One region of the Streptococcus sp. HMSC061E03 genome, then DNA from elsewhere that is predicted to be linked to it. Evidence: predicted binding sites of a transcription regulator. Region 1 holds the regulator's gene; each other region holds the start of a gene.
The links. The regulator Rex, encoded in region 1, represses fermentation and respiration genes when NADH is low (regulators of the CRP and FNR family bind a similar motif). The targets are predictions, from matches to a motif close to TTGTGAANTANTTCACAA.

Region 1 (10,189 bases):
CTTCGATATTGCCGTGGATAACCTCTTTACCATTCCACTCTTTGCAGAACACTACATTAATAAAGGTCTAACTGGTCCTGATGTTGTAGTCGTCAGTCCTAAAAACTCAGGTGTCAAACGGGCTCGTAGTTTAGCGGAATATCTTGATGCACCGATTGCCATCATTGATTACGAACAAGATGATGCAAACCGTGATTATGGCTATATTATCGGGGATGTCAAAGATAAGAAAGCAATCTTGATTGACGATATCCTCAATACCGGTAAGACATTCTCAGAAGCTGCGAAAATCGTCGAACGCGAAGGTGCTACTGAAATTTATGCTGTTTCAAGCCATGGTTTATTTGTAAAAGGCGCTGTTGAATTATTAGACCAAGCTCCGATCAAAGAAATCTTGGTAACCGATTCTGTTGCTCCAAATGGACCAACACCAAAAAATATTAACTATCTGACAGCTAGCGAACTGATCGCTGAAGCTATTGTTCGCATTCAAGAAAGAAAACCTGTTAGTCCTCTATTTGCCTACCACAAGAAATAAGGTCTTAATGTGATATATTTTGATAATGCCGCAACAACTCCCCTTCTACCTGAAGTCATTGATAAAATGTCTGCAACTATGAAGACCACTTTTGGAAATCCATCGAGCCTTCATGCTCATGGACGGATGGCTAGTAAACTCCTCCGAGAATCTCGCGAGCAGATTGCTCAGTCTCTCCATACTCTTCCAAATCGTATTTTCTTCACTTCAGGTGGATCAGAAAGTAATAATACCGTTATAAAAGGCTACTGCTTGAAACATCAAGCAGATGGCAAACACATCATTACGACCGCTTTGGAACACCATGCGGTTCTAGAACCCATCGAATATCTTGTAGAACGTTTCGGATTTGAAGTGACGATCGTCCAACCAAGAGATGGACGCATTCAGGCTCGTGATATCAAGGCGGCACTTAGACCGGATACCATTCTTGTCTCTACCATGTTTGCCAATAACGAGACAGGCGATCTTCTACCGATTAAAGAAATCGGAGAACTCTTAAAAGATCATCCAGCTGCCTTTCATGTTGATGCTGTACAAGCAATTGGAAAGGTCCCTGTCTATCCCGAAGAGTTGGGAATTGATTTTCTCAGTGCTTCTGCCCACAAATTCCACGGACCAAAGGGCGTCGGCTTCCTTTATGCGGCCACCCCAGATTTTGATAATCTCTTACATGGTGGGGATCAGGAAAATAAGATGAGAGCCAGCACGGAAAATCTTATTTCTATTGTCGGGATGGCAACCGCGCTTCAGCAAGCTACACTTCATCAAGAAGAAAATTTCCACCAGGTTCAAAAACTCGGCCAAGAGCTAGTCAATGGTTTAGCAGCCTACGACTACTACGTAAATGCGAATGAGGATCATCTTCCATTTGTTTGGAACCTTGGCTTTCCGGGTGTCCAAAATGACGTTTTACTGATGCGACTCGATCTTGCTGGAATTTCTGTCTCTACAGGTTCTGCTTGTACCGCTGGTACAGTTCAACCCAGCCATGTCCTTGAGGCGCTCTATGGAAAAGATAGCTCACGTCTAAAAGAATCCCTTCGAATTAGTTTTTCAGAACTCAATACCGTAGAGGAGGTTCAAGACTTCCTCTCAAAACTTAAAGAAATTTTATCATAGGAGAACAATATGGCTTTTGAAACAAGTGTTTCATTGAAAGACTGCAAATATACCTATAGTCTACACCCAAATGTAAAAAAATATACCTTACGTGATAATACATTTGCTGTTACAAAAGTTGGAAATTACGAGTTAAATCGTTTGCTCGAAGCCGTTCCAAATAGCGGCGAAGGCTTCTTACTTAAAATCATTTTCAATAAAGATTTGACAGGTTTTAAGATCAATATTACTGACAAGTCTGGACTTCGCCTGGTTAATATCTTTAAAAATCCAGAGAATGATATCATCCAACAAAAATTCTATTTCCTAATGGATAGTCTTGTCGAAAGAGAAATTTTCAACAAAACAGAGGTCTAATATGGTAACCTTAACTTATATCGACGCTTACCAAGTAGAACGAACGACTACTTATCCCGACCTTGCAGCCTGCATCCTAGCTTTTTCAGGCTGTGTAACCTTGCCTGACTCTTACTCAATCGTATCCATTGAATACAAGGGGGAAAAGCTCCCCTATACAGGGCGAGTCGATGGACTTTATGCTTTTTTGAAAAAGGTAGAACAAGCTGAAAACTAAGCTGATGCTGATGGAACTCTCCATCGCCATCAGCTTTTTCTTTAGACAAAAATATTTTTTAAAAACCGCTCTAGATAGTTGATTTTTTCACAATCTTCCTATACAATAAGAGGGAAAGGTTGTGATATTGTGAAACATGATAAAAATACTCCAATTCCACGCGCAACAGCAAAACGCTTATCGCTCTACTACCGAATTTTTAAACGCTTTAACTCTGAAAAAATAGAGCGCGCAAATTCCAAGCAAATTGCTGATGCAATTGGGATTGACTCTGCTACTGTTCGCCGAGATTTTTCTTATTTTGGTGAATTAGGAAGACGGGGATTTGGTTATGACGTAAATAAACTGATGAACTTCTTTGCCGATCTGTTAAATGACAATGCTATTACCAATGTCGCTATTGTGGGGATCGGAAATATGGGAAGTGCGCTTCTCAACTATCGCTTCCATGAACGCAATAAGATGAAAATTGTCATGGCGTTTGATCTAGACGATCATGAGCTGATCAATACCAAAAGTAAGGACGGAATTCCCATTTACGGTATTTCCACCATCAAAGAAAAGCTCAAACAAGAAGGCATTCAAACAGCCATCCTAACTGTTCCAAGCGTCAAAGCTCAAGAAGTGGCTAGCCTTTTGGTAGACGCTGGTGTCAAGGGAATTCTCAGTTTCTCACCAGTGCATCTGACAGTCCCTAAAGATGTCGTCGTCCAATATGTCGATCTCACCAGTGAATTGCAAACACTCCTTTATTTCATGCGAAAAAACGAAGAATAAAGACTTATACATTAACAAGAAAAGAGGCTGGGACAAAAGTCCTAGCCTCTCTATTGTTTTTGGATTGTCGAGCAAGACGCAGTTGTTGAGTGGGCTCTAATACGCTGATTTCATCAGCTTATACAGGCCTACTCAACTGTGCGGAGGTGGAACGACGAAATCGAATTCTAACGAATGACCGATTTCTGTCCCACTCTCTTTTTTATGCCAAATAATCGGTTTCTTCACGGTAACTATAATAGTTTTCTTCAGATACAATCAAGTGATCCAATAGGGTTAAGCCCATCACTTCACAGGCCTCTAAAACTCGATGCGTTACTTCATCATCGTTTTTACTGGGAAATACGGCACCAGATGGATGATTGTGCGCCAAGATGATAGAGGTTGCCATGTGCTTTAGTGCATAATGCAGGATTTCACGTGGCTCCGCAATACTTCGATTCACGGTTCCAATAAAAATGGTCTGCTGATGAATAATTTCATTCTGCGTATTTAAATAGAGGGCAACCAGGTGCTCCTGTTTCTTATGGCCGATTTCCTGTTGAATTTTATGGGCCAATTTCTGACTGCTCATGATCTGTTCAGAACTCATCAATTCATCTTTATGAATCCTTCGTCCAAACTCAATCACAGCCTGAAGTTCGATGGCCTTCACCCGGCCAATACCTGAGATTTCCTGTAGCTCCTCTAGGGTTAATTGACTTAACTCCTTTAAACTATTAACCGAACTCAAAAGAACTTGTGCAATCTCATAAACGCTTTTTTTCTTATTGCCTGTCCGTAAGAGAATGGATAGCAATTCTTGATGACTCAGCTTATCTACCCCTTCAGAAACCAAACGTTCTCTAGGAAGCAAAGATGGTTCAATAAATGATATGTCGTACATAATTTCCTCCTCACTTATTAATTCGTAATAAATAGAGAAAACGACGACCTTGCATTATTTACAGGTGATTTCTTCCTTCAAATCATCTAAAACTAAGACTTCATCTTTATTAAAGCGGATCTGGTAACCTGTTTGAACTTGTTCAAGCTCTTTTAAAAACTGTTGAATTTCACAGCGAATCAAGTACTCCTGGCTCTGAGGAATGGCCTCTAAAGCTTGGTAGACCTGCTCTACTTCGTAGATTCCTTTCGTAATTAAACCATTTCGTGGAAAATCATTTACTAAGAGATTGTAGAAATGATGTAAGAGATGATAAATTCGCTCTTTTGTCACTATTCTACCTCCTTATCATACTCTTTCTCCTCTATTATATACTGATTTTCCCTTAATATTATGACAAGTTCCTTACATTATATTACCAATCTCTTACAATTTTACAAGAATTTCTCCTAGCTTCCTACATAGAAAAAGCCCAGACATTTCTGTCTCGGGCTTTATTTTCTTATAGTTGCATTTGATTATAAGACTTGCTGAATGAATCCAGGATGTCTTTTGGAGCCTTGTCATAGTCAACAGAGGTTTCCAAATTTCCTTTTACAATCGTACGGTAAGTCGCTGCAGCATCCTCACAGGTCACCAAGGTGATCTCATTAACGCCTTCACGATCTTGAATGACATCTACACGGTCTGGAGTCACTGTCTCAACAGACGAGATGACATAAGTATAGATTTTTTCTTTGTCCGTGATGTAGATCTTCATACCCGCCTTGGCTTTCTCTAATGGTGAGAATAACATGGCATTAGCTCCAGTTAGGCCAAATACGTGGTGACTAGCAAGAGAATAATTGCCTTGTCCCATGACTTGGTTTTCCTTCATGGTCCCTGCTCCGTAGTAGAGGGCTACATTTTCAAGCCCCTTAAAGATCGGAAGGTTCATGTTTAATTCAGGAATCGAAATTCCCCCAATTACTGGTAGTTTTTGAGCTTGCCATTGGGCATTGATGACGGCTTCCGTCGAAAGTGACTGGACATGTTGGAAATCAAAGCTCGTCTTCACTTCTTTATTCTTATCAATGGTTTTTTTATCGACCTTGCTAACCTGATATTGGTTGGTATGCCAAACCATAATCATGTTTCGGATCGGAGCATTGAAAATCAAGAGAAGCGAGAGAATAATCAAAAGTGTTGCAACGATGTTGATAAGAGTATTGCGTAAACTCTTTTTCTTTTTTCTTTTGCGTGACATGCTGTCCCCTTATCTATTCGTTTTCTTCCACTACTTCTTCATCTTTTTCATCGGGTTGGACTGTTGTAAAGGTCACAATTTTCGCATCCTGATCCAGTCTCATGACTTTCACACCCTGAGTTGAACGACCCGTTTGAGAGATATTCCCAACACTTGTGCGGATCATGACACCGGTATCGGTAATGATCATCAGATCTTCATCACCTTTAATGGTTAAAAGACCAGCCAATGGACCATTTTTCTCTGTAATATTGGCAGTTTTAATCCCTTTACCGCCACGGCCCTTAGTTGGGTACTCGCTAGCCATTGTGCGCTTACCATAGCCTTTTTCAGTAATAATCAATACTTCATCTTGATCGGTAACGACACTAGCTCCAACAACCTTGTCTCCTTCACGGAGATTCACACCACGTACACCAGTGGCAGAACGTCCCATATTGCGGACTACAGCCTCATTAAAGCGGACAGAATAACCGTACTTGGTACCGATAATAACATCAGCATTACCATCTGTAAGGAAAACATTGATCAATTCATCCTCATCACGCAGATTCAGAGCTTTGAGACCGTTCTGTCGAATATTTGAAAATTCAGCTACATTGGTCCTCTTGACCAATCCTTGTCGCGTCGTAAAGAAGAGATAAGCTTCGTCACTGCGGTCTTGCTCCACATTGATGATGGTCTGAATCGATTCACCTTCGTCTAATTTTAAGAGATTGACGATTGGCAATCCTTTGGCTGTCCGACCATATTCTGGAATCTCATAGCCTTTTAGACGGTAAACACGCCCCTTATTGGTAAAGAAGAGCAAATGATCATGAGTGCTCGTAGATACCAGTTCACGGACAAAATCATCATCTTTCACACCAGTTCCTTGAACCCCACGTCCACCACGTTTTTGCACAGTAAATTCTGCTTGGTCCAAACGTTTGATGTAGCCTTTGTTAGAAAGGGTGATCAAGACATCTGTTTCTTCAATCAAGTCCTCATCTTCAAGAGAAAGGACTTCACCAACCATCAACTCAGTCCGACGAGCATCTCCAAACTTGCGCTTGACTTCTTCCAATTCTTCCTTGATAATAGTAGCTACACGCTCTGGTTTCGCTAAAATATCAGCTAAATCAGCAATCAAGGCAACCAAATCATCGTATTCACTTTGGATCTTGTCTCGTTCCAAACCGGTCAAACGACGAAGACGCATGTCCAAAATGGCTTGACTTTGACGTTCAGAAAGCTTGAACTTCGCCATCAATTCAGCCTGTGCTTCAGCATCTGTCTGGCTATTGCGGATGATCCGGATCACTTCATCGATGTGATCCAAAGCAATGAGCAAACCTTCTAAAATATGGGCACGTGCTTCCGCTTTTTCTTTATCAAAGATGGTCCGGCGAGTCACCACTTCTTTCTGGTGCTCAATATAAGCCCCTAAAATTTGGCGAAGAGAAAGAATCTTTGGAACACCACTTTGGATCGCCAACATATTGAATCCAAAATTGGTTTGCATTTGCGTCATCTTAAAGAGGTTGTTCAAAATAACGTTAGCCGAAGCATCTCGGCGGACCTCAATGACAAAACGAACCCCTTCACGGTTTGATTCATCACGTACAGCTGTAATCCCTTCGATCCGTTTTTCTTGCACCAAGCGAACGATGTGCTCGTGAACCTTGGTTTTATTGACCATATAAGGGAACTCAGTGACAACAATCCGTTCACGGCCACTCTTGGTCACTTCAATCTCTGTACGAGAACGAAGAACGATCGAGCCTTTCCCTGTTTCATAGGCTTTGTGAATACCTGATTTCCCCATGACCAAAGCACCTGTCGGGAAATCTGGACCAGGAAGAACTTCCATAAGTTCACGGGTCGTCACCTCAGGATTATCCATCATCAGCTTCACTGCGTCAATGGTTTCTCCCAGATTGTGAGGAGGAATATTTGTAGCCATCCCAACAGCAATCCCAGTAGCACCATTGACGAGAAGGTTAGGGAAACGTGCAGGTAAGACCAAAGGTTCGCGCTCACTGGCATCATAGTTATCAACGAAATCAACTGTATTTTTATTGATATCCCGCAACATTTCAAGAGCAATCTTACTCATACGGGCTTCTGTATACCGTTGTGCAGCGGCACCATCACCGTCCATAGAACCAAAGTTCCCATGGCCGTCCACTAGCATATAGCGATAGCTCCACCATTGCGCCATCCGAACCATGGCTTCATAAATAGAGGAATCCCCGTGTGGGTGGTATTTACCCATAACATCCCCTGTGATACGGGCTGACTTCTTATGTGGTTTATCTGGCGTAACACCCAATTCATTCATACCATACAAAATACGACGGTGAACGGGTTTTAAACCATCCCGAACATCAGGTAGGGCACGAGCTACGATAACACTCATGGCATAATCGATAAAACTCGTCTTCATTTCTGATGTTAAATTCACATCAATTAGATTATTATCCTGCATTCAAAAAATGCCTCTCTTTACTTAATTCACCATACTATTATAACACATTTTAACCTATTTTTCTTCTTAGGAACACAAACGTAAAAACGTTTACATCAAGGATTCATACTGTTTCAGATGACAAAGACTTTCAAAAGTGGTAGAATGAAGTCGTATGAGAATCTATCTCAAAAAAAAATGAAGGAGACGTTTAGACTCATGGATTTGACTAAACAACACAAAAAAGTTATCCTTGTCGGTGACGGTGCCGTAGGTTCATCTTATGCATTTGCACTTGTCAACCAAGGAATTGCACAAGAGCTTGGAATTATCGAAATTCCTCAATTGCACGAAAAAGCTGTCGGAGATGCGCTTGACCTTAGCCACGCCCTTGCCTTCACTTCACCTAAGAAGATCTATGCGGCTGAGTACGCTGACTGTGCGGATGCTGACCTTGTTGTAATTACTGCAGGTGCTCCTCAAAAACCAGGTGAAACTCGCCTTGATCTTGTTGGTAAAAACCTTGCCATTAACAAATCAATCGTAACACAAGTTATTGAATCAGGATTTAACGGTATCTTCCTTGTAGCTGCTAACCCAGTTGACGTTTTGACATACTCTACATGGAAATTCTCAGGATTCCCTAAAGAACGCGTTATCGGTTCTGGTACTTCTCTTGACTCAGCTCGTTTCCGTCAAGCACTTGCTGAAAAATTGGACGTTGATGCTCGTTCAGTGCACGCCTACATCATGGGTGAACATGGAGACTCAGAATTCGCTGTATGGTCACACGCTAACATCGCTGGTGTAAACCTTGAAGAATTCCTTAAAGACACTCAAAACGTTCAAGAAACTGAATTGATCGAATTGTTCGAAGGTGTTCGTGATGCTGCTTACACCATCATCAATAAAAAAGGTGCTACATACTACGGTATCGCTGTTGCCCTTGCTCGTATCACTAAAGCAATCCTTGATGATGAAAATGCAGTACTTCCACTTTCTGTATTCCAAGAAGGTCAATATGGTGTTAGCAACGTCTTTATCGGTCAACCTGCCATCGTAGGTGCACACGGTATTGTACGTCCAGTGAACATCCCATTGAACGATGCAGAACAACAAAAAATGAAAGCTTCTGCTGATGAATTGCAAGCAATCATTGATGAAGCATGGAAAAACCCTGAATTCCAAGAAGCTTCTAAAAACTAAGAAAAAAACATCTCCTTATTAAAAGGGGATGTTTTTTAGCTGCTTTATTTGGATTTGTCAGCAAGGATTTCAAGCAAATAAGGCACAACGAGATTGCTCTCTATGTCTTTCAAAGAAGAAATCCATTTAAAGTCTGTATGCTCTTCTGGATCTAATATAAAATCACGCTCTTCCAAAATCTCGCCAGCATAAACTAGGCGTGTAAAGACAGTATCTTTGCTGGCATCAAATTGACTATCTTCGTGGACAATCTTATTAATCCGAAGCTTTTGATTAACCTCCTCAATAGCCTCACGTAGAGCAGCCTCTCTGGGCAATTCATTCTCTTCTACACTTCCACCTGGAATATCCCAATAAGATGGATAGACATTAGGGAGACCTCGCTTTATTTTCGAGCGTTTGATAAGCAGATACTTCCCGTCTTTCTCAATCAAGGTATGGGCGATTAATTTTACTGTCATTGCATGTTCCTCCAAGAAAGAGCAAAAAAGACTCCGAGGAGCCTCGTTATGAATTATCCACCCTGAGGGAATCGAACCCCCATCTCAAGAACCGGAATCTTACGTGATATCCATTACACTAAGGGTGGCAACTGTTATAGTATATCAAATTCTCGAGAATTTTACAAGTAAAAAAAGCTTACCGAGAGGTAAGCTTTTTGAATATTACAATTCGATATCGCCAAACAAGTCAGCCATTGAGAATCCAGTTTGAGTTTCTGGAAGATCAAAGTCGCGTTTTTCTTGTTTTGGACGACGTGGGCGAGATTGACGTTTTTCTTGTTTTTCGCCTTCTTCTTGAGCTGGACGTTCTTCAAGAGCTTTGATAGAAAGTGATACACGTTCATCTGCAGCATTTACTTCAAGAACTTTAACAGTTACTTCTTGTCCAACTTTAAGAACATCTTTTGGATTTTCAACACGTTTGTGTGAAATTTGTGAGATGTGTACAAGTCCGTCGATACCTGGCAATACTTCAACGAATGCACCGAAGTCAGTCAAACGTTTAACAATTCCTTCGATCACATCACCAGCAGCCAATTTTTGTTCTACGCCATCCCAAGGTCCAGGTGTTGTAGCTTTCAATGAAAGTGATACACGACCTTCTTCTTCGTTCAAGTCAAGAACTTTCACTTGGATTTCTTCACCAACAGTTACAACTGATTTAGGTGATACGTTGCGTTCGTGTGACAATTCTGTCAAGTGAACCAATCCATCAACACCACCAAGGTCGATGAAAGCACCGAAGCTTGTGATACGTGCAACTTTACCAGTTACGACATCACCAACGTTCAATTTACCAAATACTTCTGCGCGTGCTGCAGCTGATTCAGCTTCAACAACTTCACGACGTGAAAGGATAAAGCGGTTTTCTTTTGGATCTACTTCTTT
Region 2 (10,189 bases), on a different contig from region 1:
GTGACAGCTGTCTCTAGAGAAAAAGAAAAGAACCTCTATGAGGTTCTATATTCTTTATTAAACGCGTTCTACTTTACCAGATTTCAATGCACGAGCTGAAGCCCAAACTTTTTTAGGTTTACCATCGATAAGGACAGTTACTTTTTGAAGGTTTGGTTTTACGGCACGTTTTGTTTGGTTCATAGCGTGTGAACGGTTGTTACCTGATACAGTCTTACGACCTGTGAAATAACATACTTTAGCCATTTCTGTGTTTCCTCCTATTAGATCTAATATAACGGATGTGCTAGCACCACATACCGTACTATATTACCAAAAAAAATCTCTCTTGGCAAGCTTTTGGCCAAAGTTTTTCATTTCCGACTTAAGAAAACGAATTCGCTCCGACATAGATAATTTCCAGATTTCCTAAGGAAACATCGCCCGTAATGTAGAAATCCTTGCTTGTCAGAGCACTTGGATTTTCCTGATGTTGGATCGCTGAGAGGGAATTATCCACATTTACATGGACACGCCAATCACTTGGTACATAGAGACTCAAACTTCCAAGGGAAACATCGACAACAAACTGAGCAGAAGGACCTTCGATACGGCAATTGTCAAAATAAACCGAAGCTTCTCCCATACTCACATCTGCACTTCCGTGAGTAAAGTGTTGGTCATTGAGATACTTTGTCACTGTTGAAAAAGTGACATCGATGTCATTGCCATCCGACTTACTCATGGACCCAGCAGAATAGGAAGCTAGGCGGGCTTTTGTTTTCTTAGAGGGTTTAAACAAAATGTTGAGCCCAATCACAGCGAGAATTGAGGAGAGGATGACAACTGAATTGGACACTGGAAGGAAATGGTATTGCCCATTGAGACAAAAGAGAGCTAAAAGTCCATAGATGAAGCCCCAACCAAAATGGCGTTTTAAGAAACTAGAGAGGGACAGGACGGCAAGCAAGGTGACCCAAGCCAAGGTCCAGATGCTGATGTCCCATTTTACAAAATAGCCCTGTAAGAGTAGTAAGGCTGCTAATAGAATTAAGAATACCCCAATTAATTTTTTTCTCATGATATTACCTCATTTCATTTAGTCGTTCTTTTAAGAGTTGATAATAGCGTCTAGATACGTGGACCTGCTTATGGGTCTGGTAGAAATTGACCGTGCTGGTCCCTGAAAAAGACTTTTCCAGAGAGTAGATCTGCTTTGCATTGACAATGGTGGATTTGGAAATCCGACAAAAGGCGATAGGAAGCAGCTCCTCCAATTCATAGAGCTTCTGCTTAACCTCATAGGCCTCGTCCTTGGTGTGCCCAAAAATCTTCTCCCCGTCCGTCTCAAAAAAGAGGATCGATGCCACATCCAGAAAATACTCACTTCGATCCTTGTAGAAGGCTAAAGAAGCGATCTTTTGTTCCAGGATTCTCTCTTGCAGCTGGGTCAACTCCGGGGTCAAGCGCGGAGCTCGAATCAAGATCTCAGGCTCGTCCATAGATGGATCCAATTCGATTCTAACTTTCATAAAACTCCTTTCCCAACGTTTTGATAGTACCATTATAACAGCTGTTGAAAACAAAACAAGGGCTTTTCAGTAAGTGGCACCTTTTCCCCATCAAGAGGTAGTTTTTGAGAAGTAAAAGAGAGAGTGGGACAGAAATCGGTAATTCGTTAGAATTCGATTTAGTCGTTCCACCTCCGCACAGTTGAGTAGGCCTGTATAAGCTGATGAAATCAGCGTATTAGAGCCCACTCAACCACTGCGTCTTGCTCTACAATCCAAAGACAATTGAGAGGCTAGGACTTTTATCCCAGCCTCCTTCCTTTATTTATTGCTTTCCTTGTCCGGTAAAAGAAAACTAAGACCTAGGCAAGCAAGCACACCTGCTGTGATGACCAGACCATTTGAGACCGGTAAAAGACCGTAAATCGCATTTGCGATCATCAGAGCAATCAGGGCACAGATAACACTTGCCTTGTAATCTTTTTTCAAGAGATTTTCAAGTGTAAAGAATGCAAATAAGAGAACAGGAAATAGGGGCCAGATGTTCACATCGAGCTTTGGAAAACCAACCATTCCCATTGTGACAATCACAAAAGCAGCCAAAATAAATCCAAGTCCAAGTAGTTTTTTCATCATCATATACCTCATTTTGATTATTCGGAAGTACTTCTTCCTTTGATGATTCTATGATAACAGAGAGCCCCATCGGCGACAAGGACTTTTGACTAAGCGGTCAAAAATGGTGCCTATGCGGTCAAAAAAAGAAACGAGACAGAACGAATATGTGACTAACATCATTCGTCGTCTCGCTCCTTCAAAGCAGATTTTTTCTATGCCGATTGCAGGGATCGAACCTGTGACCTACGCGTTACGAGTGCGTTGCTCTACCAACTGAGCTAAATCGGCGATTACCTTCTTAGTATAGCACTCTGAGAGCGGATGTCAAGCACTTTTAGTTGATCTTTTTTATCAGAATCTGACATGGATTCTGCGAATCCCATAGTTGCGGAAAAATCTCTAATTTTTTAAAACCAAGACTGCGATAAAAGACATTTGTTCGGTCATAATCTTTATTTGAACCTTCTGCGACTGTTTTGACCTGTAGGTAGTCCACTTGTTTGACTGTTTCTCTTTCTATAATCGTAATTAATTCCCTTCCAATTCCTTGACCTTGGAATGATTTTTTCACGCCTAGACAGTCAATTTCAGCACAATCTTCACTCGAATATGATAAACTTATAAACCCTACTACATCACTTTCTTGATAAGCAGCCCAAACTCGTAAATCCTTAGCTCCTTCAATGTAGGCTTGCGTGCTTTCTGGTATTCCAAACCATTCTGGCAAATCCCTTAAAATCTCAGCGACAACTGCCATTTTTTGATCTTCACCCTTGACTTCTTTAATTACAAACATCATAAGTTCCTTTCTTGATTTTAGTCTTACTTTACCTCTTACGAACCAGCACTTTCGTAGGCATCCAATCCCCTGTCCCAAAGTTTGAGGGAAATAACAAAGAAAACAAGGGAAATCAGAATCAAACCACCAATATTAAAGAGTCCATCCTTGTCCTGCAAGAAATAGCTGGCAGGATAGTAGGCCGTAAAGGCGAAAGGTACAATAAAGCTAATTAACCAACGAAGGAGCGAATTGTAAATAGAAATAGGATACTTGGCAAAATCATTAAACATATAGAAAATGTAAATCATGGCACCTGACTGCTTGGTCCAAAAAGCGATGCTGGCTGTCGCAATTTTCAAGGAAGTATAAATCAAGGTCGCAAAAGGAATACAAACTAGGAAAAGCAGGAATTTTGGAAGAGTCCAAGAGATACTAGTTACTGTTGTTCCTAATAGAATGCCACCGACCAAAAGTTCACCCAAGGCATCAATCTGAAAGGTCTCAACGAGGATGTGAAAGAGAGGATTAATAGGACGAGTCAGATACTTGTCAAACTCCCCTTTTCGAACTAGTCGTTGACCTAAAGCCCAGAGATTGTCAAAAAAGAGATGATCTAATCCCTTTGGAATTAAGGAAAATCCATAGATAAAGGCAATCTCTTGAAAGGTCCAACCTTCTAGCGAGGGGATGTGTTGAAAGATGACATTGAGAAACAAGAGGTTCAGGCCTTGAGTCAGAAAGACTCCCAAGACACCAACTACAAAATCCACCTTGTATTCCATGATTTGCTTGATGTATTGTCTGATAAAAATCAGATGCATGCGTTGATATTTTTTCATCCTAACCTCCCTGAATGGTGATAAATGACTGGACTCGTTTCCAAATCAACTGAGACAAGCCCACCATCACTATAAGCCAGAAAAACTGAAGCAAAAGTGCTTGAAGAATCTGACTGGCATCGTATTTCCCAACAATAATCATGACCGGAGTGTAAATTAAGGATGAAAATGGCAATAAGGAGAGAATATCTGAAACCACCTTTGGAAAAAACGTTAAGGGAATCAAACTGCCAGACATAAAGGCCACTATTGAAGTCTTGAGTAGATTGGAACCCCATAAATTTTTAAATACAAAGGCTGAAAATCCAAAGCAGATATTAAAGAAAAAGTTAATCAGATAAGCCAGAGTTAAGCTAAAGAGATAAAGGACAGTTAATCCCAGCACTTCTACAATACCTTGCCCAGATAAGATTTTCATCAAAACAATGACACTTAAAAATGGCAGTCCAACAGAGATAAAAATCAACCACTTGGAACCAAGCTCCGTAAAGAGGTAAGAAGCCGCAAAATGCACTGGTCGCAACAAGCGCATGATAATGGAACCATCCTTGACCTCATCACCAATCATAAAGGAAGAATCCGACCTAGTCAGAAGATTAGTCACAAAACTCATGATGATGTAGAGGGTGATATCCGCCATACTGAAGCCCTGAATCAAAGGCTCCTGGGAGGAATCAAAGACAGCCTTCCATAGATAAAAAGCCACAAAAGCACCCATGACATCGCCAATCCGATAAAGAATAAAGTTGACTCGATAGCTAATCAACTCCTGAATCCCTGCATTGATAAAGGGTTTATAACGTCTCCACAATTTGACCATCTTAGAGCTCCTTTCGATAGAAGCGACGGATAATATCTTCAATATCCGTATCTACCATCTTCAAATCACGGACCTCAAAATCAGATAAGGTTTGCTTGATAATATCGGCCGACTGGTAGCGGGAACTATCGAATTCAATATTGAGAGTATTTCCTTGTCTATCAATGGACATATCAGGCAAACCCTCATAATGAGAGACTAGATGATTTTGACCTGGCGTCAGGTCAAAGGAGAGAGTCTTCATCTTTCCAAAGGTCTCCTTGAGCTGGCTAACCGTTCCATCAAAAATCTCTTGCCCCTTATCAATCATAAAAATCCGATCACAGAGTTGCTCAATATCACTCAAATCATGAGTAGTCAAGAGAATAGTTGTCTCTTCCTCCTGATTAATCTGGGTAATGGCCCGACGAATGTTGTCCTTGACCGACACATCCAAACCAATAGTCGGTTCATCTAAAAAGAGAACTTTGGGATTGTGAAGCAAGGAAGCCGCAATATCCGCCCGCATCCGTTGACCTAGTGAAAGAGTCCGCACAGGATCCTTGATAAATTCCTTCAAATCCAAAACTTCATTCAAAAAGTCCATGCGCTTATGGAAAAGCGAGTCCGGTACATCATAGATCTCTTTCAAAACCGTGTAGGTCTCTTGCAGAGCCAAATCCCACCATAACTGGGTGCGTTGTCCGAAAACGACTCCAATATCCTTGACATAATCTTGGCGATTATCCTGCGGAATCTTGCCGTTAATCCGACAAAAGCCAGATGTGGGCTTCAAAATTCCTGTCAGCATTTTGATGGTGGTTGACTTCCCAGCACCATTTGCCCCGATAAATCCTAAAATCTGCCCTTTTGGAACTTCAAAAGTTAAATCCTTGACCGCTTCAAAGGTCTGCTTTTCAGGATGAATAAAGGAGCGCAAGGCTCCCTTTAACCCCGGCTCCTTAACTGTCTTCACAAAATTTTTCCGAAGATGTTGCACTTCTATCATTGTCATATCTATCTCCCTATCGTAAGAAGCAACATTGTATTTTTGACTACAAATATTCTAAATCCTTACTTTCTACACTTACTCAATATTATTACAGAAGGCTTTATACCAACCTATTATAATCCAATAAAAAAAGGAATGCAAGCGTTTGCTTATTGATTATGAAATTAGAGATTTCTCTCTTAAAATGAAACTTTTAATCAAAAATTCTGTTAAATAGTTTCCTTAAGACACCAAAAAACCTGCCCTTAGGGGCAAGCTTATTGTTAAGAAAAAGAATTTTTTTAATCGAGAAAATTAACGATTCTACTATTAATCCTTCAGCATTTAATTATTATCATCAGTCTCAATGGATTTTCAAGCCCTCAATTATTCTCTAAAAATTCTTTAATACGAGAAACAATAGCATCGCTTTGATAATGATAGAGGTCGTGAGGCGCATCCATATAGTCGACTTGAACATTAGACTGGTTGCTTGCAAATCTCTCTGTATAACGTTGCCACTCTGATTGGCTAAAGGTCGTGCCTTCACCGTTAGAAACCAGGAGTAAGGCTGGAATTTTCGGATTAATGCTAGATGGAACTTTCTTGGCATTTTCCTTTGCCAAACGGGATTCATGAAGCATGGCTTGTGACATCAACTGCTTATATGCTAGTAATTTATATTGTTGTCGTTCAGTTTCAGTCAGAGTCGGATTTTTTATATAAAAGGACTCAGGGAAATAGCGTAATAAGCCAATCTTACTGCTCCAATAAGCCACAGTAAGCAAGGCCTGATTATCCTTTAAATCTTCATAACTCTCTGGCAAGGCCCAATCCAGGCCAATCAAAGCCTTCACTTCATTCGGATATTTCTCTTGCCAAGCAAGACTCTCTAAACTAGCCATAGAATGCGAAATAATCACATAAGGACCTGAAACATGAGCTTGCGCCAAAGCTTGACGGGTCTCAGAAAGGACCTCCATCACATCTCTTGAACGATCACTATCTTCGCTAAAACCATATCCTGCTCGCTCCACGACAACAACCTTGTATTTTTTGGAAAGGGAATCTGATAGATTCTTAAAGTCTAAAATAGGAGAGGCGATACCTGCACCGGAAAGAAAAACGATTGTTTCAGGTCCTTCTCCTTTAACAGAGACATTCATTCGATGTCCATTGACTGTAACTTGTTTACCAATGGGTGTGAGAAGCTTACTTTCATTTCGTAAACTGAATTGATGAAAAATAAATGTAGCACCTAAAAAGAGCAGGAAAAAGCCACAAATGATCCAGCTCCACAGTTTGAATTTTTTCATAGCCATATTGTACAAAAATTAACCTCTGGAAGCAACCTTTCCCATACAAAAAAACAAGATCCACATGGGACCTTGCTTTCCTGTTTTTAATTAAGCTTTGCCTTCTGAACCGAATACGTCGATACGTTCTTCAACAGCTGCAGTAATTGCTTCGAAACCTGGTTTCAAGAATTTACGTGGGTCGAAGAGTTTCTTCTTGTCGTATTCTGCTTCGTTTGCATCGTATTCACGTACGAATTGACGAGTGGCATTTGCAAATGCGATTTGGCATTCAGTGTTAACGTTAACTTTTGCAACACCAAGTTTGATAGCTGCTTGGATTTGATCATCAGGGATACCTGATCCACCGTGCAATACGATTGGGAATCCCGGAACAGCTTCAGTCAATTTTTGCAAGTGGTCAAGGTGAAGACCTTTCCAGTTTGCTGGGTAAGGACCGTGGATGTTACCGATACCTGCAGCCAAGAAGTCGATTCCTGTAGCAACCATTGCTTTAGCGTCTTCGATTGGTGCCAATTCACCGTCACCGATGATACCGTCTTCTTCACCACCGATAGTACCAACTTCAGCTTCTACTGAGATACCTTTAGCATGAGCTTTTTCAACGACATCTTTAGCCAATTTAAGGTTTTCTTCAACTGGAAGGTGTGAACCGTCAAACATGATTGAAGTGTAACCAGCTTCGATACATTCAAGAGCATCGTCGTAGTGACCATGGTCAAGGTGAATAGCAACTGGTACAGTAATACCCATTGATTCTACAAGGTTTTCAATAAGGGCTTTACATACTTTGTAACCACCCATGTATTTAGCAGCACCCATAGAAGTTTGGATAAGTACTGGAGCTTTCTTAGCTTCTGCTGCACGCAAGATAGCTTGAGTCCACTCAAGGTTGTTTGTGTTAAATCCACCAACTGCATAACCATTGTCACGAGCTGCTTGGACAAATTTTTCTGCTGAAACGATTGCCATTTGTTATAGGCCTCCTATAAATTTTTGTGGGGTTAATCCCACTTACATTGTTTATTTTATCACTTTTTAGATGAAATTGCTAGTTTTTCCTGTGCCTTTAAGCGATTTCTTACGATAAATGAGGAGGAACCCTCTCTCTCCTAAGACTTCTATCCTATTCAAAAAGCAAAAAAGGGAGCGCAAGCCCCTTTCAATCCTTCTCTTTAAAATTTTTTAATGAAAGGAGAAAAGCAATCCCGCAAATCACAAGGAGTCCACCTGCGACCCATTGAGAATAGAAATATGCAGCAAATAACTGACTGTCGGTAAACATTTTCCCAAGAAGTCCATTTACCAATCCCTCAAGAAAGGGAATATTCTCACACACAGCAAGGATTGAGGCAAGAAAGAGAATACTACCCGCTATCAGAAAGAGATTGGGAATCCATCTTTTCAGCCTTTTTTCATCTCTGAGCAAATACTTAGAAGCAATCGCCACTAAAAAAATGAAAACATTCCATATGTTTAAGGCGATAAAGTATCTAAAAGTATCCTTGTATGCGCCTATCGCCATCGCTAAAATCAGGATAGGACCGAAAAAATTAATGGCACTTCCCAATAGTGCAAAGAGGCCATCGACCAAAACCAGATACTTCTTCTTCATGTTCTCACCTCATCTCACACCTATTCTACCACAAAGAAATTTGAAAACAAAAAAAGATAGCCGAAGCTATCTTGATCCGATGCGGAGAGAGGGACTTGAACCCTCACGACCTAAAGCGGTCACAGGATCCTTAGTCCTGCGCGTCTGCCAATTCCGCCATCCCCGCGATTGAGTACTTTACTAGTATATCAATCAACGACTTTTTTGTCAAGATTTTTTTCAAACTTTTTTCAGAGTTTGTCATTTTTTCACAAAAAGGGAGCAGGTCGAAGGACCTGCTCCCTTGATTTTTATTTGCTCTCGTGGTTTTCAACTGCCGCTGTGATGAAGGCTGTGTAAAGTCCTTCTGGGCGGTTTGGACGGCTTGACAATTCTGGGTGGTATTGGCAAGCAACAAAGAATTTGTTTTCTGGGATTTCAACGATTTCGACCAAACGGTTGTCTGGTGAAACGCCTGAGAAGACAAAACCTGCTGCTTCGAACTGTTCACGGAAAGCATTGTTAAACTCATAACGGTGACGGTGACGACGTTGTACCACTTCTTGATTGTCATAGGCAGCGGCTGCTTTCGATCCCCGTTTGAGTTTCGATGGGTAAAGACCTAGACGGAGCGTTCCTCCCATGTCTTCCACATTGATTTGGTCCCGCATGATATCGATAATCGGATACTTAGTTTCTGGATCCAATTCTGATGAATTAGCTCCTTCCAAGCCTAAAACGTGACGGGCAAATTCGATACAGGTTAACTGCATACCCAAGCAGACACCCAACATTGGGACGTCTTGTTCACGCGCATACTTGATGGCTTGAATTTTGCCTTCTGTTCCCCGTTGACCAAAACCACCTGGGACGATGATTCCATCTGCATCTCCAAGGAGTTCTGCCACGTTATCAGCAGTCACATCATTGGCATTGACCCAATTAATCTTGACTTCTGCATCGTTGGCATAACCTGAGTGCTTCAAAGCCTCAACGACAGAAATGTAGGCATCTTGCAATTCGACGTATTTTCCAACCAAGGAAATCTTGACCTGCTTCTTGAGGTTCATGACCTTGTCGACCATCGCAGACCATTCTGTCATATCTGCTGCAGGAACATCCAATTTCAAATGGTCACAAACGATTTGGTCCATATTTTGTGCTTGCAAGTTCAATGGGATTTGGTACAAATGTTCCACATCAAGTGACTCGATGACAGCTTCTGGTGCCACATCACAGAATTGAGCCAACTTGTTCTTAATTCCTTGACCAGCTGGTTTTTCTGTACGAATGACCAACATATTTGGTTGAATCCCAAGACCACGCAATTCTTTCACAGAGTGTTGCGTCGGCTTGGTTTTCATTTCTCCCGCAGCTTTCAAGTAAGGAAGAAGAGTGGTGTGGATGTACATAACGTTTTCAGCACCAACATCTGCCTTCATTTGACGAAGAGCTTCAAGGAATGGAAGGGACTCAATGTCTCCAACTGTTCCCCCGACTTCTGTGATGATGACATCTGAATCCGTCGTTGTCGCTGCTCGTTTGATCTTTTCTTTCAAAGCATCTGTAATATGAGGAATAACCTGTACAGTCGCACCCAAGTATTCTCCACGACGTTCCTTGCGAAGGACTTCGCTATAAATTTTCCCTGTTGTCACATTTGAGTACTTATTCAGATTGATATCAATAAAGCGTTCATAGTGACCAAGGTCCAAGTCTGTCTCTGCTCCATCGTCTGTGACAAATACTTCCCCGTGTTGG
Region 3 (10,189 bases), 680 kb from region 1:
GAAGATGCTGGTAAGAACACGCACGGAACAGATGGCTTCTCTTATGTAGACCTCAACCGTCAAGGGGTGCCATTGATCGAGATTGTATCTGAAGCAGATATGCGTTCTCCAGAAGAAGCCTATGCTTATTTGACAGCCCTCAAAGAAGTCATCCAGTACACAGGTATTTCTGACGTCAAGATGGAAGAAGGATCGATGCGGGTCGATGCCAATATTTCCCTTCGTCCATACGGTCAAGAGGAATTTGGTACCAAGACGGAGTTGAAAAACTTGAACTCCTTCTCCAACGTCCGTAAAGGTCTTGAATACGAAGTTGAGCGCCAAGCGAAAATCTTGCGTTCAGGTGGTGTCATTCGTCAAGAAACACGCCGTTATGATGAAGCCAACAAGAGCACGATTCTTATGCGTGTCAAAGAAGGAGCAGCGGATTACCGTTACTTCCCAGAACCAGACCTTCCTTTGTTTGAAATCTCAGATGAGTGGATTGAGGAAATGCGCACGGAGTTGCCAGAGTTTCCAAAAGACCGCCGTGCTCGCTATGTGGCAGAGCTTGGCTTGTCTGACTATGATGCCAGCCAATTGACAGCGACGAAAGTCACTTCTGACTTCTTTGAAGCAGCCGTAGCCCTTGGTGGAGACGCCAAGCAAGTGTCTAACTGGCTCCAAGGTGAAGTGGCGCAATTCATGAATGCAGAAGGCAAAACACTGGAAGAAATCCAATTAACACCAGAAAACTTAGTAGAAATGATTGCCATCATCGAAGATGGAACCATCTCTTCTAAGATTGCCAAGAAAGTCTTCGTTCATTTGGCGAAAAACGGTGGCGGTGCGCGTGAATACGTCGAAAAAGCCGGATTGGTACAGATTTCAGACCCTGAAGTCTTGATTCCAATCATCCACCAAGTCTTCGCAGACAATGAAGCAGCCGTAGCCGACTTCAAGTCAGGGAAACGGAATGCGGACAAGGCCTTCACAGGCTTCCTCATGAAAGCAACCAAAGGCCAAGCTAACCCACAAGTAGCCCTCAAGTTACTTGCTCAAGAATTGGCGAAGTTGAAAGAAGATTGATAGAAAAAGAACCAGCCGAGAGGTTGGTTTTTACTATCCATAAAATTGTGTTAGAATAGGAAAGACCATTACATATCAACTAGCATTAGGAGGAGTCACATGAACAAATTTTTAAGAGTTTTATTTATCCTAGTCATTATCGCTATGTCTGGAGCGATTATCTTCCAGCTATTCTTTCCATCCTATATGGGAAGTCATTCGGGATATGGTATTTCTGTCGGTTGGCAACGGGAGATTGGGGTTTGGAATATGGCTGTCCTTGTGATCTTGATTGCCGTCAATCTTAAATACGATTGGTTTTACCTTCGGACGGTGCTATTGGCCTTGATCATCGGTGGGCTTGGGATTGGGAGCAATCATCTTTTCAGTTATTTTCACTATCATCTGCCTGTCAATGGGATTGGTGTGCTTGAAAATTATCTCCTTGTCCTTGGTTGGATTGTAGGCTGGAGAATAGAGAATTCACGAATCAAGAAGAAGTAAGAAGGAGCAGTCGAAGGGCGGCTCTTTTTTATCTTCAGTTTCTTCTTGACAAAGTTTGTGAAAAGGCTTACAATAGATTTGTTGAGTTTCCTGAAAAGGAAAATGCAAATCATGGAAATATAAAGGAGATCATCATATGGCTACTATGAAAGCAGCTCGCTGGCATGCAGCAAAAGACGTTCGTATCGAAGAAGTGGAAGTACCTGAAGTACAACCACATCAAGTAAAAGTGGCAGTTAAGTTCACAGGGATCTGTGGGACGGACTTGCATGAATATTTGGATGGACCGATCTTCATCCCAACTGAAGAACATGTGTATTCTGGTCAAAAAGCACCGGTTACTTTGGGACATGAATTCTCTGGTGAAATTGTAGAAGTTGGAAGTGATGTGACTCGTGTCAAAGTTGGGGATCGTGTCACTATCGAACCAATTCTTGCAGAGCACAATTTGATTGGTGATTATAACCTTGATCCAAACTTGAACTTTGTCGGCCTTGCTGCAGATGGTGGTTTTGCCAATTATTGTGTTCTTGATGGGGATCTTGTCCATGTGATTCCAGATAGCTTGAGCTATGAACAAGCCGCTCTTACAGAACCTGCTGCGGTTGCTGTGTATGCCGTTCGTCAATCTGCTTTGAAAACTGGAGATACAGCTGTTATCTTTGGTTTGGGCCCAATTGGTCTTTTGATTGTTGAAGCCCTTCGTGCAGCAGGAGCATCAAAAATCTATGCGGTTGAATTGTCTCCTGAACGCCAAGCCAAAGCAGAAGAATTGGGAGCGATCGTTGTTCGTCCAGAAGAAGGAGAAACAATTGTAGAAGCCATCCATCGTTTAACAGGTGGTGGAGCAGATGTTTCTTATGAAGTTACTGGAGTTCCAGCTGTTTTAGGCCAAGCCCTTGCAGCCGTTCATAAAGCTGGGGAATGTATGGTTGTATCTATCTGGGAACGTGAAGCTAGCATCAATCCAAATGAATTCGCTATTCAAGAAAAATCCCTCAAAGGAATTATTGCCTACCGCCACATCTTCCCTAAAGTCTTGGAATTGATGGAACAAGGCTACTTCTCTGCTGAAAAATTGGTTACTAAGAAAATCAAATTGGAAAATATCGTTGAAGAAGGATTTATTGAATTAACACAAGATAAATCCCAAATCAAGATCTTGGTTCAACCTGAATAAGCGAATAAATTTATATGAAATAAAGCAAGGCTGAAACGTTTCGTTTCGGCCTTTTATGATACAATAAAAGTAAGGAATAGATTTGGGAGGGGACTATGTCAAAGACGATGAAAGGGACGCTCATGACCTTGATTGCTGGGATCGCTTGGGGCTTGTCAGGAGCCTGCGGCCAGTACCTGCTGGCTCATGGATTTACAGCAATTGGTTTGACAACGATTCGTTTAGTGTTTTCAGGAGCTGTACTACTGCTTCTTGCCTATCTAGCGGACCAGGAAAAAGTAAAGGCCTTTCTAACAGACCGCTCGTCATACATCCCCTTGCTTTTATTTGCATTTTTGGGTTTGTTAATGACCCAATTGACTTATTTAGAAGCGATTGATGCGACTAATGCAGGTACTGCAACTGTTTTTCAATATCTCTGTCCCATTGGAGTTTTGGCCTATTCTTGTGTTAAGGACCGAGTAGCTCCGACAGTATCTGAAATCTTTTCGATGATCTTAGCCATTGCAGGGACCTTTCTCATTGCAACCCATGGTCAACTCAATCAATTGGCAATCACTCCTAAGGGGCTAGCTTGGGGACTGGTTTCTGCCTTTGCCTATGCCCTCTACATCATTCTGCCTATTCAATTGATTCAAAAATGGGGCAGTATGTTGGTGATTGGTATCGGTATGCTCATTCCAGGACTTGTAATGATTCCCTTCACAGGAAGAAGACTTTTTCATGGCCAATATAGCATGGATAATCTAATGGGCTTGGTTGGCTTAGTGGTGATTGGGACCATATTTGCCTATACGGTCTTTTTGAAAGGGACAACTCTGATTGGACCGGTCAAAGGTAGCCTTCTTGCAGCTATTGAGCCTATTTCAGCTGTATTCTTTGCTTTTGCCATTATGAATGAACATTTCTTTGCCATTGATTTTATAGGAATGGCTATGATCCTCTTTGCGGTCCTCTTGATTTCCCTTAAGGATCTCATGATTCAAAAAGAAAAAGGAATCTTGTAAAACCAAAACCAATTATTTTTCAGTTAAAAGGTTGAGACGAAGATCTTGACCTTTTTATGATAGGGGAGAGTTATCACTATATAGCGTATACATAGCTAGAAAAAGATGTTAAAATAGAACAAAACTTTTTTAAGGAGATGAGAATGAAAAAGATTTTTAAATGGACCTTATTTGCTGTGGCGACCTTGAGTCTAGTAGCTTGTGGGACTGGTGCTCAAAAGACCAATTCGCAGCAAGCAAAGACAGAAAAAGCAGCGAAAAGCTCTGCATCTGACGGTCAAGTCGAGGTGAGTTTAAAAGGAGGGCAATACATCAAACCACCTGTCCTCAATGACTCAGAAGACGGAACCTATTTAGCCCTTCAATTAGAATTTAAAAATGTTGCCAAAGAATCTATCAACGTGTCAGATTCAGATATCACCATTTACGATGCAGATAATAACAAGGTCAAATTGCAGTCAGGAATTTATGACCACAGTGAAGCCTTCCAACTGCTCAAGAGTGATCAGTTGGCCCAGGATAAAAAATTAACCGGCTATATCGTTTTTCCAGTCGAAAAAGGCAAGAAGTACGAAGTGCAGTATGAACGAAAAAACTATAGCTCTGATAAAAAATCCAAGCCTTTAAAATTTGCGGTGGATTCTTCTCAGTATGAGGATAAGGTGGAAGCTTCCACTATTCTAGCAGATGAATACATCAATCAAGTTTACTTTAGTGGCCAACGAAAGGTCAAAAAGGATGACGCTTTTGTTTTGGGAACTGATTTGAAAAAGGAACGCAGTGATTTCCGTGCGAAATTTGCGGCTGATTTTACTCGTCAATTGCATGATTACCAATTCCCTGAAGAAGAAGTGACCCAGTTTATCGATGCTTATGAAAAAGAAAATGCTAAGCGTGCGAAATTAACCTATAAGGTTAAACAATATCTCCCGGACAAGGTGGTCATTAGTCTAAATCCTGAGACGGTCAGCATGGAAAAGACGATCTTAAACCACATGCAGACCTTCTATCAGGAACATCGAAAAGACTATCCAGGGATCATCGAAGCGAACCAGGCTCAAAACAAAGCCTATAGAGAGGAAATGATGGCTTCTCTGGCAGATCGCCCCTTGACGACGCCGGATCGATACGACTACCAGTTGACCTTTGTTAAGAAAGATGGCAAATGGGAAGTAGAAAAAGCCTACAATAGTGATAGTTTTATGGAAAAATTCGAGGGAAATCTTTCTTAATGCTGAAGTTGGCACTCCTAGGATATGAATCTAGGAGTGTTTTTATCTATAGTTTGAAACTATATCAAAACCCAAGAAACAAGAATTAGACGGAAACACCTATTAGTGATAAAATAATTTTAAGTTTGAAAGGAGATGAAGGCTTGTGTCTTTTTCTTATGAAGAGTTAGCAGAGATTCGCCACTATATCCACCAACACCCAGAATTGTCTGGTCAAGAATACCAGACAACCGCCTTTCTAAAAGAGCGTTTAGAAGAGTTGGGGATTCGTATTTTAGAGAGTGGATTAAAAACGGGTCTGATTGCAGAAATTGGGTCCGGCCAACCGGTGGTAGCACTTCGAGCAGATATCGATGCCCTTCCAATTTTGGAACAAACAAATCTTCCCTACCAAAGTCAGAATCCAGGAGTCATGCATGCATGTGGCCATGATTTTCATCAAACCAGTCTTCTGGGAGCAGCAGCCCTTCTCAAGGAAATAGAAGACCAGCTTGAAGGGACCGTACGCTTGATCTTTCAACCAGCAGAAGAAATCTCAGAAGGTGCTTTTGATGTTTTGGCAACAGGACTGTTGGAGGATGTTCAAGGAATTATTGGTTTTCACAACATTCCCCAGCTAAAAGCAGGGCAACTTGCCTTGAATGCTGGAGCTATGATGGCAGGGGTTGAGAAATTCAAGGTTACCGTGACAGGGGTTAGTAGCCATGCTGCAAGACCGGATTTGGGAGTTGATACGGTAACAGCCGTCACAACCATGGTTCAGAATGTACAATTATTAATTTCACGGACCATTTCTCCCTTTGAAACAGCTGTTTTATCGATTACGCATCTAGATGTGGGCTCAACCTGGAATGTGCTCCCAAAATCAGGCTATTTTGAAGGAACCATTCGTTCTTTTAATCCAAGTGTGCAAAGAGACTTGAAGGCACATTTTATTTCCATCATTCGACACATTGCAGAAAGTCTGGAAGTAGATGTGGCTTTTGAGTGGGGTGTGACACCGCCCGTTACCTTTAATGATGAGGAATTGACGAAAGTGGTTTGGGAAGCTTCACAAGGCTTGGCTGAAGTGATTCCAGCAAATCCTTCTACAGCTGGAGAAGACTTCGCCTTTTACCAAGAGCGAATTCCTGGAGTCTTTGCCTTTATTGGTTCGAATGGAGAGCCGGATGCGCCAGACCTCCATCATGATCACATGACCATCGATGATGCAGCCTTTGAGGTTTCGGTTCCCTATTATGTTGAAAATGCGCAAGCTTTATTGCGGTATTTTAAAGCCAAAGAAGTGTGATAAAGAAAAACTATCACCTCCATAAAAAATATATATTGGGCAAGTAAATGCTTTTTTGATAAAATTAAAAAATACTTTTAAAATGGCGTTTTATGTGCCTGAAACGAATAAGGAGATCCTATGAATCTAAAAAAAGTGATTAAGTATTCTGCTTTAGGATTAGTTGCAGTCCTTGCAACCAGTGCTTTAGTAGCATGTTCATCTGGTAAATCAGCCAGTGGTAAGAAAACCATTGAAGTTGGTACTGTTGGAACAACCAAACCATTCTCTTACGAAGAAAAAGACGGCAAGCTAACCGGTTATGAAATCGAAGTTTTGCGTGAAATCTTCAAAGGTTCAGACAAATATGAAGTAAACTTTAACAAAACAGAGTGGTCTTCAGTCTTCGCTGGCTTAGATAGTGACCGTTTCCAAATCGGTGCCAACAACATTAGCTACTCAAAAGAGCGGGAAGAAAAATACCTCTATCCAAATCCATATGCTCGCAATCCATTAGTATTGGTCGTACCAAAAGATTCTTCTATTAAATCTTTGGATGACATTGGTGGCAAGAAAACAGAAGTTGTTCAAGGAACATCTACTGCTAAACAATTAGAAGATTACAATAAAAAACATTCAGATAATCCAACTGACTTGCAATACACAGATGGAACCATTCAAACCATCATGGCTAATTTAGCGGATGGTCGTACAGATTACAAGATCTTCGAACGGATCTCAGTAGATACTATCATTCGTGATCAAGGCTATGACAACTTGAAGGTTATCGAGCTTCCAAGCGACCAACAACCTTATGTGTATCCAATTATTGCAAAAGAAGATAAAGACCTTCAAAAATTTGTCAACAAACGTATCAAGGAACTCTATGACAATGGAACCCTTGAAAAACTGTCTAAAAAATACTTTGGTGGAGTTTATCTACCAGAAGCAAAAGATATTAAAGAATAATATTTAATTAAAGGAGACTTCAAAATGAAATTGAAAAAAATTCTTGGTTTAACAGCTCTTGCAGCTATTGCAACATTTGCTCTTGCAGCATGTGGTTCTTCAAAATCATCTAGCAAAGATGGTGAAACAACTGTAAAAGTGGGTGTTATGACTTTGAGCGACACTGAAAAAGCTCGTTGGGATCAAGTTCAAAAGAACTTGGATGACGCTAAAACAGGAATCAAATTGGAATTCACTCAATTTACAGACTACTCACAACCAAACGTGGCTGTAAAAGATGGTAGCGTGGATATCAATGCTTTCCAACACTACAACTTCCTTGATAACTGGAACTCTAAAAACGACAATGCCCTTGTTGCAGTAGCAGATACCTACATCGCTCCAATCCGTCTTTACTCTGGTACAGAAAACGGTAAAAACAAATACACTTCAATTAAAGAAATTCCTAAAGGTGGAACAATCGCTGTACCAAATGACCCAACAAATGAAAGCCGTGCCTTGTATGTCTTGCAATCAGCTGGTTTGATTAAATTGGATACCAAAGATGGTCAATTGGCAAACGTGTCAAACATCAAAGAAAATCCAAAAGATTTGAAGATTTCTGAATTGGATGCTTCACAAACACCATCTGCTCTTCCATCAGTAGATGCTGCAGTCATCAACAATACCTTCGTTCGTGAAGCTGGCGTTGATTTCAAAAAAGCTATCTATGTTGAAAAGAAAGACAACAACTCAAAACAATGGTACAACGTGATCGCTGCTAAGAAAGATTGGGAAAAATCTGATAAAGCAAAAGCAATCAAAGAAATCATCAAAGCCTATCACAAAGACAATGTGAAGAAAGTGATCGAAGAATCTTCAGAAGGAATGGACCAACCAGTCTTCTAAGATTTGATCTCAAGTGTATGAAGGAGGTGGAGAAGCAATTCTCTACCTCTTATCGTGTATTAGGAGGAATGCATGCCTTTTGCAACAGAAGCGGAACAAATCCGTAAATTTGAAAATGATGAGGTCGCACAACACTATTTTGAAGTGTTGCGAACCTTGATTTCAAAAAAATCCATCTTTGCCCAACAAGTTGGTCTCAAGGAAGTAGCCAACTATTTGGGTGAAATTTTTACAGCTGCAGGAGCCAAAGTCGAAGTTGATGATAGTTACACAGCCCCTTTTGTGATTGCCAAATTTTTCTCGCCAAATCCTGAAGCCAAAACCATCATTTTTTATAACCACTATGATACGGTACCAGCTGATGGGGACCAACCTTGGACGGGAGACCCTTTTACCTTATCGGTTCATTATGGAACCATGTACGGTCGAGGGGTTGATGATGACAAGGGGCATATCACGGCTCGTCTCACAGCTCTTCGAAAATACATTCGTGAAAGTGGCGATTTGCCAGTCAATATCACCTTTATCATCGAAGGGGCAGAGGAGTCTGCATCGACGGACTTGGATAAATACTTGGCCAAACACAAGAAACACTTGCGTGGGGCAGACCTCCTAGTCTGGGAGCAAGGTACCCGAAATAATCAGGGACAGTTGGAAATTTCCGGTGGTAGCAAAGGGATCGTCACCTTTGATATGGTGGTGAAGAGTGCAGAAGTGGATATCCATTCCAGCTATGGTGGCGTGGTGGACTCTGCTTCTTGGTATTTGTTAAATGCTATCGCCAGTCTTCGTGACAAAGAAGGCCGAATCTTGGTGGATGGGATTTATGATCAGATCCAAGAACCCAATGAACGCGAGCTAGCTTTGATCGAGCAATATGCCAACAAAGGACCAGAAGATGTAGCGGAAACCTATGGTCTAACCCTCCCAATCTTGAAGGAAGACCGAAAAGAATTCCTGCGCCGTTTCTATTTTGAACCAGCCCTAAATATTGAAGGTTTTGGCTCTGGTTACCAAGGACAAGGTGTTAAAACGATTCTTCCGGCAGAGGCGCGTGCCAAGATGGAGGTGCGCTTGGTTCCAGGTCTAGATCCCAAGGATGTCTTAGAAAAGATCAAGCAACAATTGAAGAAAAATGGCTATGATCAGGTCGAATTGGTCTATACTCTCGGTGAAATGAGTTACCGAAGTGATATGAGTGCCCCATCGATTTTAAATGTCATTCGGCTGGCCAAAGACTTCTATAGTGAAGGAGTCTCTGTTCTTCCAACAACAGCGGGGACAGGGCCCATGCATACGGTATTTGAGGCTTTGCAGGTACCGATGGCAGCCTTTGGAATTGGCAATGCCAATAGCCGTGATCATGGGGGCGACGAAAATGTGAAAATCGCCGATTATTACACCCATATTGAATTGATAAAGGAGTTAATAGCAAGTTATGAGTAAAGCAATGATTCAGCTGGACCACATTGATGTGACCTTCCAGCAAAAGAAACGTCAGATCCAAGCCGTCAAAGATGTGACCATTCATATTAATGAAGGCGATATCTATGGGATTGTAGGGTATTCTGGAGCCGGGAAATCGACCTTGGTTCGGGTGATCAATCTCTTGCAAGTACCTAGTGCCGGAACCATCACTGTGGATGGAGATGTGATTTATCAAGATCAGGTGACCCTAAAACCGGCTGCCCTTCGGGAGAAACGTCGGGATATCGGGATGATTTTCCAACACTTCAACTTGATGGCCCAAATGACTGTCGCAGAAAATGTGGCTTTTGCTCTTAAACATTCTAAATTAAACAAAGAACAAAAGAATGAGAAAGTGGCGAAATTGTTGGATTTGGTTGGTCTAGCTGACCGTGCAGAAAATTACCCAGCCCAATTGTCTGGTGGACAAAAGCAGCGGGTAGCGATTGCGCGTGCCCTTGCCAATGATCCAAAGATTTTGATCTCAGATGAGTCAACTTCAGCCTTGGATCCAAAGACGACCAAACAAATTCTAGCTTTGTTGCAAGAATTGAACAAAAAACTTGGCTTAACCATTGTCTTGATCACCCATGAGATGCAAATTGTTAAAGATATTGCTAACCGG

Region 2: HMPREF2917_RS09800 (class II fructose-bisphosphate aldolase) is a predicted target of Rex. The motif match lies at 7,854-7,871, and genes of this name have one in related genera.
Region 3: HMPREF2917_RS00850 (2,3-butanediol dehydrogenase) is a predicted target of Rex. The motif match lies at 1,607-1,624, and genes of this name have one in related genera.

What each region holds. Positions count from the first base shown of each region.
Region 1 is NZ_KV812784.1:801,571-811,759, forward strand. Features, by position in the region: gene HMPREF2917_RS04005 (ribose-phosphate diphosphokinase) at 1-538, shown strand, start outside; gene HMPREF2917_RS04010 (cysteine desulfurase family protein) at 548-1,660, shown strand; gene HMPREF2917_RS04015 (DUF1831 domain-containing protein) at 1,670-2,017, shown strand; gene HMPREF2917_RS04020 (DUF4649 family protein) at 2,019-2,234, shown strand; gene HMPREF2917_RS04025 (redox-sensing transcriptional repressor Rex) at 2,364-3,011, shown strand; gene radC (RadC family protein) at 3,214-3,897, opposite strand; gene HMPREF2917_RS04035 (porphobilinogen deaminase) at 3,952-4,230, opposite strand; gene HMPREF2917_RS04040 (class A sortase) at 4,400-5,143, opposite strand; gene gyrA (DNA gyrase subunit A) at 5,157-7,613, opposite strand; gene HMPREF2917_RS04050 (L-lactate dehydrogenase) at 7,812-8,798, shown strand; gene HMPREF2917_RS04055 (NUDIX hydrolase) at 8,843-9,259, opposite strand; tRNA gene HMPREF2917_RS04060 (tRNA-Arg) at 9,316-9,387, opposite strand; gene rpsA (30S ribosomal protein S1) at 9,464-10,189, opposite strand, start outside.
Region 2 is NZ_KV812801.1:192,930-203,118, reverse strand. Features, by position in the region: gene rpmB (50S ribosomal protein L28) at 58-246, opposite strand; gene HMPREF2917_RS09845 (LiaF transmembrane domain-containing protein) at 365-1,060, opposite strand; gene HMPREF2917_RS09840 (LytTR family DNA-binding domain-containing protein) at 1,065-1,511, opposite strand; gene HMPREF2917_RS09835 (LiaF transmembrane domain-containing protein) at 1,812-2,123, opposite strand; tRNA gene HMPREF2917_RS09830 (tRNA-Thr) at 2,324-2,396, opposite strand; gene HMPREF2917_RS09825 (GNAT family N-acetyltransferase) at 2,443-2,904, opposite strand; gene HMPREF2917_RS09820 (ABC transporter permease) at 2,943-3,728, opposite strand; gene HMPREF2917_RS09815 (ABC transporter permease) at 3,730-4,548, opposite strand; gene HMPREF2917_RS09810 (ABC transporter ATP-binding protein) at 4,550-5,542, opposite strand; gene HMPREF2917_RS09805 (alpha/beta fold hydrolase) at 5,902-6,840, opposite strand; gene HMPREF2917_RS09800 (class II fructose-bisphosphate aldolase) at 6,925-7,806, opposite strand; gene HMPREF2917_RS09795 (hypothetical protein) at 7,997-8,449, opposite strand; tRNA gene HMPREF2917_RS09790 (tRNA-Leu) at 8,530-8,615, opposite strand; gene HMPREF2917_RS09785 (CTP synthase) at 8,740-10,189, opposite strand, start outside.
Region 3 is NZ_KV812784.1:125,341-135,529, forward strand. Features, by position in the region: gene gatB (Asp-tRNA(Asn)/Glu-tRNA(Gln) amidotransferase subunit GatB) at 1-1,068, shown strand, start outside; gene HMPREF2917_RS00845 (hypothetical protein) at 1,168-1,551, shown strand; gene HMPREF2917_RS00850 (2,3-butanediol dehydrogenase) at 1,688-2,731, shown strand; gene HMPREF2917_RS00855 (DMT family transporter) at 2,827-3,738, shown strand; gene HMPREF2917_RS00860 (DUF4352 domain-containing protein) at 3,882-4,970, shown strand; gene HMPREF2917_RS00865 (amidohydrolase) at 5,116-6,261, shown strand; gene HMPREF2917_RS00870 (amino acid ABC transporter substrate-binding protein) at 6,382-7,209, shown strand; gene HMPREF2917_RS00875 (MetQ/NlpA family ABC transporter substrate-binding protein) at 7,234-8,097, shown strand; gene HMPREF2917_RS00880 (M20/M25/M40 family metallo-hydrolase) at 8,170-9,543, shown strand; gene HMPREF2917_RS00885 (methionine ABC transporter ATP-binding protein) at 9,536-10,189, shown strand, end outside.